Variovorax paradoxus: one gene and its partner. The protein of the gene in region 1 interacts with the protein of each later gene in a pairwise test. Links are inferred from orthologs where the notes say so. Each region holds a gene or a part of one and is shown on either strand. Other genes may lie near its edges.

Region 1 (6,067 bases):
GGCTGCAGGCGGGCACCACCTGCTCCTCGAGCACGAGGCGGTGCTCGCAGTCGGCGTAGCCGCCGGGGCCGTAGCGCACCTCCAGGTCGGCCTGCTCGGCGGTCACGTCGAGCAGCGGGATCGACACCTGCAGCACCAGCTCGATGTCGGGGTAGATGTTGCGGAACAGCTCGAGCCGCGGCATGAGGAACTGGCGGCTGAAGGTGGGCGTGACCGCGATGCGCAGCCGCGTGGCGCGCTGCGCCGCGCTGCCGCCGATCGGCGTGGCCTGCAGCGCCGCGAGCCCGGTACGCACGTTGGCGAGGTACGCGGCGCCGTCGGCGGTGAGGCTGAAGTCGCTGCGCCCGAACAGCTTGAAGCCCACGTGCGACTCGAGCTGCCGGATGCGGTGGCTCACCGCGCTGGGCGTCACGCAGAGCTCGTCGGCCGCGCGGCCCGCATGCCGCAGCCGCGCCACGGCCTCGAAGGTCAGCAGGCACTGGATCGGCGGGATGTGCTGCAAGGCCATGCGCGGCGGCGGGCGCTCAGTCCTCGAAGAAGCTGACCGGCAGGCCGGGCGTATCGACGCGCGTGGACACGACCATGCCCGACGCGGGCAGCCGCTCGACCTCCGCCACGGGCCGGCCCTTGCGCGCGCTGGTGACGAACAGCGTCCGCAGGTCGTCGCCGCCGAAGCACGGCATGGTCGGGCACTGCACGGGAACCGGCACCGATGCCACGATCTCGCCCGAAGGCGCGAAGCGCAGCAGCTGCGCGCCCTCGAACATCGCCACCCAGTAGTGGCCCTGCGCGTCGATGGTGGCGCCGTCGGGGCGGCCCTGGTAGCCCTGCGGCGCGTCGGTTGTCCAGCCCGCGGGCTTGGCGTCGAACTGGTGGAACACGCGGGCGCGAGAGAGCGAGTTGCCTTCGGCGTCCCAGTCCCAGGCGCACACCACGTGCGCGGCGGTGTCGGCCCAGTAGAGCGTGCGGGCGTCCGGCGAGAACGCCAGGCCGTTGGCGGTGGTCGATTCGTTGGCCATCTGCGTGATGGTGGGCGAGATGCCGGTGCCGGGGCGCGCGTCGAGGCAGTAGAGCGCGGCGTTGGCGCTGTCCTTCGCCTCGTTGAGCGAGCCGCCCCAGAAGCGGCCGAGCGCGTCGCACTTGCCGTCGTTGAAGCGCATGGTGCGCACGTCGTGCTCGACGCGCGCCATGGCCACCAGCTCGCCGCCCCATGCGCGGGCGCGGTAGATGCCGTCGCGCAGCGCGATCACGTAGCCGCCGCTGCGCGCGGGCGCCATGCAGCCGGGCTCGGTGGGCAGCGCCCAGCGCTCGACCTTCGCGTCGGCCGAGCCGATGTCGCCGCGCGTGCGCAGCACGGCGCGCCCGGGGATGTCGAGCCAGTACAGCGCGCGTTCTTCAGGGTGCCAGAACGGCGATTCGCCGAGCTCGCAGAGACTGTCTTCGAGGGTGGTCCACATGGTGTCGCGATTGTGCCCCCGGCCATGAAGGCGGCAGACAAAAAAAAGCCCGCTGGCGCCGGAGCGCTCGCGGGCTGAACATCCAAAGGAGACCTCGCTTGAAAAACTCGTTACGAAGAATTGTTCTTGTAGATGGTGGTGGTCGTTTCGGTGGCGGGGCTGCCCGAAGGCAACCCGGCCAAAGCAGATCAACGGTTGTACGCGGTCTCGCCGTGCGAGGAGATGTCGAGGCCTTCGCGCTCTTCTTCTTCCGACACGCGCAGGCCGATGGTCAGGTCGGCGATCTTGTAGGCGATGAAGGCCACGACGCCGGACCAGACGATGGTGAGCAGCACGCTCTTGATCTGGATCCAGACCTGTGCGCCCATGGCGAAGGTGTCGGGCGTCGCACCGCCGGTGCCGCCGAGGCCCTTGGCCGCGAACACGCCGGTCAGGATGGCACCCAGGATGCCGCCCACGCCGTGCACGCCGAACACGTCGAATGCATCGTCCGCACCGAGCATGCGCTTCAGGCCGCCCACGCCCCACAGGCAGACCAGGCCGGCCAGCAGGCCCAGCACGATCGAACCCATCGGGCCGACGAAACCGGCGGCGGGCGTGACGGCCACCAGGCCGGCAACCGCACCGGACGCGGCGCCCAGCATCGAGGCCTTGCCCTTGTGCAGGCTCTCGCCCAGGATCCACGACAGCGCCGCGGCAGCGGTGGCGAGCACGGTGTTGACGAAGGCCAGGCCAGCGACGGCGTTGGCAGCACCTGCCGAGCCGGCGTTGAAGCCGAACCAGCCGACCCACAGCAGCGAAGCGCCGACCATGGTGAGCGTGAGCGAGTGAGGCGTGAAGGCTTCCTTGCCGTAGCCCACGCGCTTGCCGACCATGTAGGCACCGACCAGGCCGGCCACACCGGCGTTGATGTGCACCACAGTGCCGCCGGCGAAATCGAGCGCGCCGTCCTTGCCCAGCAGGCCGCCGCCCCACACGATGTGGGCGATCGGCACGTAGCTGAAGGTGAACCACAGCACCGAGAACAGCAGCACGGCCGAGAACTTGGCGCGTTCCGCGAAGGCGCCGACGATCAGCGCCACGGTGATGGCCGCGAAGGTGCCCTGGAAGGCGACGAACACGTATTCGGGAATCGTGGTCAGCGCGCCGAAGGTTTCCTGCGTGATGCCCTTCATGAAGATCTTGTCGAATCCCCCGAAGAAGTTGCCCTCGCCCGAGAAGGCCAGGCTGTAGCCGTAGACGGCCCACAGGATGCTGATCAGCGAGAAGATCACGAAGACCTGCATCAGCACCGACAGCATGTTCTTCGCGCGGCCCAGGCCACCGTAGAACAGCGCAAGGCCGGGGATGGTCATCAGGATCACGAGCAGCGTCGAGGTCAGCATCCAGGCGGTGTCGCCGGAATCGATCTTCGGTGCCGGTGCGGCGGCCGGCGCTGCGGGAGCGGCGTCGGCGGCCGCCGGTGCCGGAGCTGCCGCAGGGGCAGCGGCGGCGGGCGCGGATGCCGACGCAGCCGGGGCCTCGGCCGTGGCCGCGGGCGTTTGTGCAAGGGCGGTGGTGCCGGCAGCCAGCACGCTCAAACCGAACGCAAGAGAGACGAGCAGTTTTTTCATAGTCGTTGTTCTTTCGGGCCTGGAAACGGTCAGAGGGCTTCGCGGCCTGTTTCGCCGGTGCGGATGCGCACCACCTGTTCGAGGTTGTAGACAAAGATCTTGCCGTCGCCGATCTTGCCGGTGCGAGCGGCACCCTCGACGGCCTCGATCACGCGGTCGACGAGGTCGTCGGAGACGGCCGCTTCGATCTTGACCTTGGGCAGGAAGTCGACCACGTACTCGGCGCCGCGGTAGAGCTCGGTGTGCCCCTTCTGGCGGCCGAAACCCTTGACCTCGGTGACGGTGATCCCCTGCACGCCGATGGCCGACAGTGCTTCGCGCACCTCGTCGAGCTTGAACGGTTTGATGATGGCTGTGACCAGCTTCATGAGTTTTCTCCTTCGGATGGAAATGAATCGGTGCGGCAACGTAGGCCGCACCTCGTTGTTCTGTGCCTTACAGCGTCTTCGTCAGCGTCAGGATGAAGCGTGCCTTGTTCGGCGAGTAGTAGGTGGTGCCGAACGTGCCGAAGCCGTAGTCCACGCCCGGGTTGCTCACGGCGAGGTACGAGCTCTTCTTGTTCGCGCCCTGCACCGAGCCGGTCAGCGACAGGCCGTTGCCGAAGTCGTAGGAGGCGCCCACGTTGTAGTCGACATAGCTCTTGTAGCCCAGGCCGCGGATGTCGCTGGCCATGTGCGTGTAGCCCACGGCGGCCTTCAGCGTGACCTTGGGCACGATTTCCTTGGAGTACGACAGGTTCAGGTAGCCGGTGTTGCGGCCCTTCAGGCCCGATCCGGCCTTGTTGCCGGCGTAGCCGAAGTAGTCCTTGGACACTGTGTGCGAGTACTTGGCGGTGAACGAGCCGAAAGTCTCGTTGGCGTAGGTGGCGCCCAGGTACAGCTCGGTGGTGTTGCCGGCCGAGTTGCCCGGGTAGATGTAGGTGAGCGCACCGACGTCCATGTCGAGAGGGCCGGCCTTGAACTTGTAGCCGCCGTACAGGTCGCTCTCGATGCTGTTGCCCGGGAGCCAGTTGACGCTGGAGTTCCAGTTGCCCACGTAGAAGCCGCTGTCGCCGAAGGCGTAGTCGAAGCCGCCCTGGATGGCCGGCTTGAAGGCCTTGGTCTTCGCGTAGTCGTTGCGGCCCAGCATGTCCTGGTCCTGGCCGCGGAACTTGTAGTTCGTGGTCAGCGACACGTTGGCCGTCAGGTTGGAGGCAGGGGCGGGAGCGGCCGCTGCAGCATCGGTCGTGGCCTGGGCCAGGGCGGCGCCCGAAGCGGAGAGGGCCGTGGCCAGAACGATCAGCGCCTGGGCTGCGGTACGGTGCGTCATCGGGAAACTCCTCGCAAGGTGGTGTGTTGTTGGACCTGGGAGGCTCAAAGCAGGGAGCGTGCCAAAGTGCACGGATACGGCTGCGCAAGACGGCGGGCCGCGTCGCAGCAGAGAGCGAAATCGTTACAACCCTCGTTGCGAGTGGTTGCAGTTGCGCAGGGCGCTGCACCACGGCGGCGCGCCCCACGCAGGCGCACCATCTTGGGGAGAGGGAAAACAATGAGTCTGTCTTTGGTGCAAAGCCGTGCCTTGCTGGGGCTGGAAGCTGCCAGCGTCACGGTCGAGGTGCATCTGGCGAACGGCTTGCCCAGCTTCACGCTGGTCGGGCTGGCGGAAACCGAGGTCAAGGAAGCGCGCGAGCGGGTGCGCTCGGCCATCCAGAACGCGGGGCTGGAGTTTCCGAACAACAAACGGATCACCGTGAATCTGGCGCCTGCAGACCTTCCGAAGGACTCGGGCCGATTCGACCTGCCGATCGCGCTGGGCATCCTCGCTGCCAGCGGGCAGATCGACAACGCCCGGCTGGCCGGCCACGAATTCGCTGGTGAACTCTCGCTGTCGGGCGAGCTGCGTCCCGTCCGCGGTGCGCTGGCGATGGCGCTGGCGTTGCACACGCGCGGCGTGGCCACAAGGCTGGTGCTGCCCATGGACAGCGCACACGAAGCGGCGCTGGTGCCAGGCGGCGAGGTGTACGGCGCCACGCACCTGCTGGACGTGGTGCGGCAGTTCCTGGCCGGCAACGGCGCACAGGCGCCATCGAGCGAACCCGAAGCGAACGACGGCTGGTCGCGCATCGAGGCCGCGCCCGGTGCACCCGCGCCGCGCTACGCCGACCTGTGCGACGTGAAGGGCCACGCGGGCGTCAAGCGCGCACTCGAGATCGCCGCGGCCGGCGGCCACAGCCTGCTGATGGTCGGCGAGCCGGGTTCGGGCAAATCGATGCTCGCGCAGCGCTTCGCGGGGCTGCTGCCGGCCATGAGCATCGACGAGGCGCTGGAGAGCGCGGCCATCGCGAGCCTTGGCGGGCGCTTCGCGGCCGAGCGATGGATGTGCCGGCCCACATCGGCGCCTCATCACACCTCGAGCGCGGTGGCGCTGGTGGGCGGCGGCTCGCCGCCGCGGCCGGGCGAGATTTCGCGCGCGCATCGCGGCGTGCTCTTTCTCGACGAATTTCCGGAGTTCGCGAGGTCGGCCCTCGAGGCGCTGCGCGAGCCCCTGGAAACCGGCACCATCACGATCTCCCGTGCGGCGCTCAGCGCCGAGTTTCCCGCGCGCTTCCAGCTGATCGCGGCGATGAATCCCTGCCCCTGCGGCTACCTCGGCTCCTCGCTGAGGCCCTGCCGCTGCACGCCGACCCAGGTGCTGCGCTACCAGGCCAAGCTCAGCGGCCCGCTGCTGGATCGCATCGACCTGCACATCGAGGTGCCCGCGGTGTCGGCACAGCTGCTGCTCGATGCACCGCCCGGCGAATCGACCGACAGCATCCGCACGCGCGTGGTCGCCGCCCGCGAACGCGCGATGCGCCGCCAGGGCCATGCCAACCAGGCGCTGCAGGGCGGCGCGATCGACCGGCATGCCGCGCTCGATCCCGCGGCGCGGCAGTTCATGTTCAACGCGGCGAACAAGCTTGGCTGGTCGGCGCGCAGCACGCACCGCGCGCTGAAGGTGGCACGCACGATCGCAGACCTG
Region 2 (6,433 bases), 2.4 Mb from region 1 along the record:
TCACGGTCTCGAGCATTTCGAGCATCGGCCGTGCGAGGTCTTCGAGTGTCTTGGCGGAAGACACCGAGTCGGAAAGTTGTTCGATCAAAGATTCCATGACCGACATTTTGACGGTGATGGACCGTTCGCACCGGCTTTCGCTTCGCCGGAGTCCGCATGACCTGTTGTGCTGCTCGGGAATCTGCGGGTTGACCGGACGGTCAGGACGCAAGCGCTTCCATCAGTTCGGTCTCGATCGCGAGCTGCGTCTTCTGGCCCTGTAGCTCGGGGCCGCTGATCAGGAAGGTGTCTTCGACCCGCTCGCCCAGCGTCGTGACCTTGGCGAGCTGCAGGTTCAAGTGATGGCGTGCCAGCACCCGGGCCACCGAATACAGCAGGCCGGCGCGGTCGCTCGCCGAGATATTGAGCAGCCAGCGCTGTGCCTTGTCGTCTGGAAGCAGGCTGATGCGCGGCTTGATCGGAAAGCTGCGCACCCGGCGCGAGACCCGGCCCATGCTGGGCGAGGGCAGGGCGCCGGCCTCGGTGAGTGTCTGCGCCAGGCCCTGCTCGACCATGCTGATCAGGTCGCGGTAGTGGTCCGGCAGGAAAGTCGTCACCACCTGGAAGGTGTCGAGCGCGTAGCCGTTGCTCGTGGTGTGCACCTTGGCGTCCAGGATGCTGAAGGACGCCTGGTCGAAATATCCGCAGATGCGCGCGAACAGGTCGGGCTGGTCGGGCGTGTACACCACCACCTGCAGGCCTTCGCCCACTGGCGACAGGTGCGCACGCACGATGGGTGGCGCCTTCGGATCGACCTGCACGTTCTTCGGCGGCACGAACCGCGAGAGCTGCTTGGCGTGCCAGGCGATCTCGGTGGCGTCGTGGCGCATGAAGTAGCCCACGTCGAGCGTGTCCCACAGCGCCTTGTGCGCCTCGAAGCGCTGGGCGTGCAGCGCGAGCTGCACCAGCGCCTCGCGCTTGCGTGCCTCGACTTCGGCATCCGGGTCGGGCATGCGGCCGCCCAGCGCGCGCAGCGTGTAGCGGTAGAGGTCTTCGAGCAGCTTGCCTTTCCAGGCGTTCCACACGCGCGGCGAGGTGCCCCGGATGTCGGCGATCGTCAGCAGGTACAGCGCCGTCAGGTAGCGCTCGTTGCCCACGCGCTTGGCGAACGCGCCGATGACCTCGGGGTCGCTCAGGTCCTGCTTCTGGGCGACCTGGCTCATCACGAGGTGCTCGGCCACAAGGAATTCGATGAGCCTGGCGTCCTCGCGGGCGATGCCGTGCTGCTTGCAGAAGCGCTGCACATCGCGCGCGCCCAGCGTGGAATGGTCGCCGCCGCGGCCCTTGGCGATGTCGTGGAAGAGCGCGGCCACATACAGGATCCAGGGCTTGTCCCAGCCGGCGGCGAGCTGCGAGCAGAACGGGTACTCGTGCGCATGCTCGGCGATGAAGAAGCGCCGCACGTTGCGCAGCACCATCAGGATGTGCTGGTCGACCGTGTAGACATGGAACAGGTCGTGCTGCATCTGCCCCACGATGCTGCGGAACACGCGCAGGTAGCGTCCGAGCACCGAGGTCTGGTTCATCAGCCGGAAAGCGTGCGTGATGCCGTAGGGCTGCAGCAGGATCCGCATGAAGGTCTCATGGTTGGCCGGATCGTTGCGGAACTTGCTGTCCATGACGTGGCGCGCGTTGTAGAGCGCCCGCAGGGTGCGCGCCGACAGGCCCTTCACGCCGATGGTCTTCTGGTACAGCAGGAAGGTCTCGAGCACCGCATGCGGCTCGCGCTCGTAGAGGTCGTCGCTGGCGATCTCGATCAGGCCGGCGCGCTCGTAGAAGCGCTCGTTGATCGGCGTGTGCTGCTCGTCGCTGGGCTGCAGCCGCTCGGAAATGTTCAGCAGCAGGATCTGGTTGAGCTGCGACACCGCCTTGGCGGCCCAGTAGTAGCGGCGCATGAGCGCCTCGCTCGACTTGCGCTGCGATTCGCCCTCGTAGCCGAAGCTCGCGGCTACCGCGGTCTGCAGGTCGAACACCAGCCGGTCTTCGCGGCGGTTGGCGATCACGTGCAGACGGGCGCGGATGAGCGAGAGCAGGGCCTCGTTGCGCTTGATCTGCTGGGCCTCGAAGGAGGTTGCCAGGCCATTCTTGGCGAGGTCGTCCCAGCGGCTGCCGAAGCCGGCGGCCTTGGTCATCCAGAGGATGGTCTGCAGGTCGCGCAGGCCGCCCGGCGATTCCTTGCAGTTGGGTTCCAGCGCGTAGGGGGTGTTGTCGAACTTCTGGTGGCGATGCCGCATCTCCTGTGACTTGGCCACGAAGAACGCCTGCGGATCGATGGCACGGGCGAAGCGGCGGCGAAAGGCGGTGAAAAGCTTCTTGTCGCCGGTGATCAGCCGCGCCTCGAGCAGCGAGGTCTGGACGGTGACGTCCTTTTCGGCTTCGGCCAGGCACTCCTCGAGCGTACGGACACTGGAGCCGATTTCGAGGCCCGCATCCCAGCAGTGGCCGATGAAGGCCTCGATGCGGGCTGGCTCGATGGCGTTCTCATGGCCTTCGGGCGGCAGCAGCAGCAGCACGTCGACGTCCGAATACGGAAACAGTTCCCCGCGCCCGTAGCCGCCCACGGCGACCAGCGAAAGCGCGTCGCCGAAGCCGGCGTCCTGCCACAGGGAGGCAAGCGTCTCGTCGGCCAGTGCCGAGAGCTGACGCAGCACGGTGTGCACGCTGCGCGTCGGTGCGCGTGCAAAGCGCAGGGTGTCGAAAAGGGCGAGCTTCCTGGCGCGATAGGCTTCGCGCAGCGTCGCCACGTCGATCTTGGCTGCTTCGATCACGTGCGGGGAACGCGCGGGCGCGTCAGGTCTTGGTGGAGGTGACGAAGGAGGGCAGCGGCGGGCTGCCTTCGGACAGGGTCAGCACTTCGTAGCCGGTCTCGGTGACCAGCACGGTGTGTTCCCACTGGGCCGACAGCGAATGGTCGCGCGTGACGATGGTCCAGCCGTCGTACTGGCCGCCCTTGAAGTCTTCCTTCACGTCGCGCTTGCCGGCATTGATCATCGGCTCGATGGTGAAGATCATGCCGGGCTTGAGCTCTTCCATCGTGCCCGGGCGGCCGTAGTGCAGGACCTGGGGTTCCTCGTGGAAGCGCTGGCCCACGCCGTGGCCGCAGAACTCGCGCACCACCGAGAAGCCCTGGCCTTCGGCGAACTTCTGGATCGCATGGCCCACGTCGCCCAGGTGGCCGCCGGGGCGCACCTGCATGATGCCGTGCCACATGGCCTCGAAGGTGAGGTTGCACAGGCGCTTGGCGGCGATGGAGGCGTCGCCGATCACGTACATGCGGCTGTTGTCGCCGAACCAGCCGTCCTTGATGACGGTCACGTCGACGTTCATGATGTCGCCCTTCTTCAGGGGCTTGTCATTGGGAATGCCGTGGCAGACCACGTGGTTGACCGAGGTGCAGAGCGATTTGGGGAAGGGGACGCTGCTCGCGCCCATGTAGCCCAACGTGGCGGAGGTGGTGCCCTGCTTGACCATGTATTCGGCGGCGAGCCGGTCGACGTCGTTGGTCGTGATGCCGGGCTTGATGAGGGGCGTGAGGTAATCCAGCACCTCGGAGGCAAGGCGGCAGGCGACCCGCATGGCTTCGATGCCCGCAGCGTCTTTGTAGTTAATGCTCATGCCGGAATTATCCCATCCAGCAGGTGAACCTGCCCCCGACGCGGGCCACTTCGTGTCCCCGCTGCCCTCCAATGAGGTGGCCAGCGCAGGGCGGCCCGGGGTTGGCCTAAAATTGCGGGTTAACGCGGATGGCCCCAGTCAGCGGCCATCCGCCTCGATTCCTTGATTTCCAACGCGCCCCCGAGGCCCCACCGACCGTGACGCAGCCCGCACCTCAAGCCCTTCCTGTCGTAACCATGTTCGAGGGCGGCAGCGCACTCAGCGATTTCCGCGCACGCCAGCTTCTGCCGAAGCTGCAGGCCATCGAGCCGCGCATCGAGGGCATTTCGGCCCGCTTCGTCCACCTCGTGGTGACCGAGGCCGCCCTCGGCACCGCCGAGCGCGAGCGCTTCGCGGCACTGCTGACCTATGGCGAGCCCTTCGAGTCGCCGGCCAGATCGACCACCTCGGTGGTCGTGACACCCCGCCTGGGCACCGTGTCGCCCTGGGCCTCCAAGGCCACCGACATCGCCCACAACTGCGGCCTGGCGCTGCGCCGGGTCGAACGCGTCACCCAGTACCACCTGAAACTCAAGGCCCCGCTGATCGGCAAGGCGCCCGTGCTCGAGGGCGACCAGTTGGCCGCCGCGGCCGGCCCGCTGCATGACCGCATGACCGAATCGGTGCTGGCCACCGTCGAGCAGGCGGCCAGCCTGTTCAGCGAACTGCCGGCCCAGCCCATGGCGCAGGTCGATGTGCAGGCCGGCGGCCGCGCCGCGCTGGTCGCGGCCAACACCGGCTTCGGCCTGGCGCTGGCCGAGGACGAGATCGACTACCTCGTCGATGCCTTCACCCGCCTGGGCCGCAATCCCAGCGACGTCGAACTGATGATGTTCGCGCAGGCCAACAGCGAGCACTGCCGCCACAAGATCTTCAACGCCCAGTTCACCATCGACGGCAAGGCCCAGCCCCAGAGCCTCTTCTCGATGATCCGGCACACCGAGAAGCAGAACCCGCAGCACACCGTCATCGCCTATGCGGACAACGCCTCGGTGATGGAGGGCGCGACCATCGAACGGTTCATTCCGGCCGCGGGTTCTCAGAGCTATCAGAAAGACAGCGCGCTGAGCCACGTGCTGATGAAGGTCGAGACGCACAACCATCCGACCGCGATTTCCCCGTTCCCGGGCGCCTCCACCGGCGCGGGCGGCGAGATCCGCGACGAGGGCGCCACCGGCCGCGGCTCCAGGCCCAAGGCCGGCCTGACCGGCTTCACAGTGTCGAAGCTGTGGCCTGAAGATGGTCACTACGGCAAGCCCGAGCACATCGCCAGCCCGCTGCAGATCATGACCGAGGGTCCGCTGGGCGGCGCAGCGTTCAACAACGAATTCGGCCGGCCCAACCTGCTGGGCTACTTCCGAGAGTACGAGCAGGCGGTGGCGAGCGACCTCGACACCGTGCAGCGCGGCTACCACAAGCCGATCATGATCGCGGGCGGCCTTGGCAGCATCGACGCCACGCAGACCAAGAAGATCCAGTTCCCGGCCGGCTCGCTGCTGATCCAGCTCGGCGGCCCCGGCATGCGCATCGGCATGGGCGGCAGCGCCGCCAGCTCGATGGCGACCGGCGCCAACGCGGCCGAACTCGACTTCGACTCGGTGCAGCGCGGCAACCCCGAGATCGAGCGCCGGGCGCAGGAGGTCATCAACCACTGCTGGCAGCAGGGCGCGGCCAACCCGATCCTGGCGATCCACGACGTGGGCGCCGGCGGCCTGAGCAACGCGTTTCCGGAGCTGACCAACGACGCCGGACGCGGCGCGCGCTTCGACCTGCGCGCCGTGCCGCTCGAAGAGTCGGGCATGGCGCCCAAGGAGATCTGGTGCAACGAGAGCCAGGAGCGCTATGTGCTGGCCATTGCGCCGGAGTCGCTCGAGCAGTTCAAGGCCTTCTGCGAGCGCGAGCGCTGCCCGTTCTCGGTGGTGGGCGTCGCGACCGAGGAGCGCCAGCTGCTGGTGGCAGACGAAGGCGCCAACGTGCAGCCCGTCGACATGCCGATGGACGTGCTGCTCGGCAAGCCGCCCAAGATGCACCGCGACGTGAAGAGCTTGACACGCGTCTTCAAGCCGCTCGACCTCACGGGCGTCGACCTGCAGAAGGCCGCCATCGACGTGCTGTCGCACCCGACCGTGGCCTCCAAGCGCTTCCTCATCACCATCGGCGACCGCACCGTGGGGGGCATGAGCCACCGCGACCAGATGGTCGGCCCGTGGCAGGTGCCCGTGGCCGATTGCGCCGTGACGCTCGCCGACTACAAGGGCTTTGCCGGCGAAGCCATGAGCATGGGCGAGCGCACGCCGCTGGCCGCGCTCGACGCGCCGGCCTCGGGCCGCATGGCCGTGGCCGAGGCGATCACGAACCTGCTGGCCGCGCCGATCGAGCTTTCACGCGTGAAGCTGTCGGCCAACTGGATGGCCGCCTGCGGCGAGCCCGGCGAGGACGCTGCGCTGTACGAGACGGTGAAGGCCGTGGGCCTGGAGCTGTGCCCGGCACTGGGCGTATCGATTCCGGTCGGCAAGGATTCGCTGTCCATGCGCACCCAATGGAAAGACGGCGCTGAAGCCAAGCGGGTCACCTCGCCCGTGAGCCTGATCGTGACCGCCTTCGCCTCGCTGGCCGACGTGCGCGGCACGCTCACGCCGCAACTCGACGCCGAAGAAGCCGACACCACGCTGGTGCTCGTCGACCTGGGCCAGGGCAAGCACCGCATGGCAGGCAGCATCCTGTCGCAGACGCTCAACCA

Evidence for each region.
Region 2: the proteins of glnK (region 1) and AACL56_RS14855 interact in binary tests that used the Escherichia coli proteins (3 or more experiments, as listed by UniProt). The link is inferred for Variovorax paradoxus from one-to-one orthologs.

Annotation. Positions count from the first base shown.
Region 1 is NZ_LR743507.1:819,585-825,651, reverse strand. Bases 1,770-4,549 are described here. They hold glnK (P-II family nitrogen regulator), read right to left. Parts: upstream 3,439-4,549; coding sequence 3,100-3,438; downstream 1,770-3,099. Other genes in these bases: AACL56_RS03850 (TorF family putative porin), read right to left, coding at 3,506-4,378; AACL56_RS03860 (ammonium transporter), read right to left, coding at 1,770-3,070. In the rest of the region: AACL56_RS03870 (LysR substrate-binding domain-containing protein), read right to left, coding at 1-508; AACL56_RS03865 (SMP-30/gluconolactonase/LRE family protein), read right to left, coding at 525-1,457; more of AACL56_RS03860, read right to left, coding at 1,646-1,769; AACL56_RS03845 (YifB family Mg chelatase-like AAA ATPase), read left to right, coding at 4,598-6,067. UniProt on the Escherichia coli protein: Involved in the regulation of nitrogen metabolism. Regulates the activity of its targets by protein-protein interaction in response to the nitrogen status of the cell.
Region 2 is NZ_LR743507.1:3,243,231-3,249,663, forward strand. Bases 1-3,146 are described here. They hold AACL56_RS14855 ([protein-PII] uridylyltransferase), read right to left. Parts: upstream 2,808-3,146; coding sequence 201-2,807; downstream 1-200. Other genes in these bases: AACL56_RS14850 (sensor domain-containing diguanylate cyclase), read right to left, coding at 1-97; map (type I methionyl aminopeptidase), read right to left, coding at 2,830-3,146. In the rest of the region: more of map, read right to left, coding at 3,147-3,654; purL (phosphoribosylformylglycinamidine synthase), read left to right, coding at 3,891-6,433.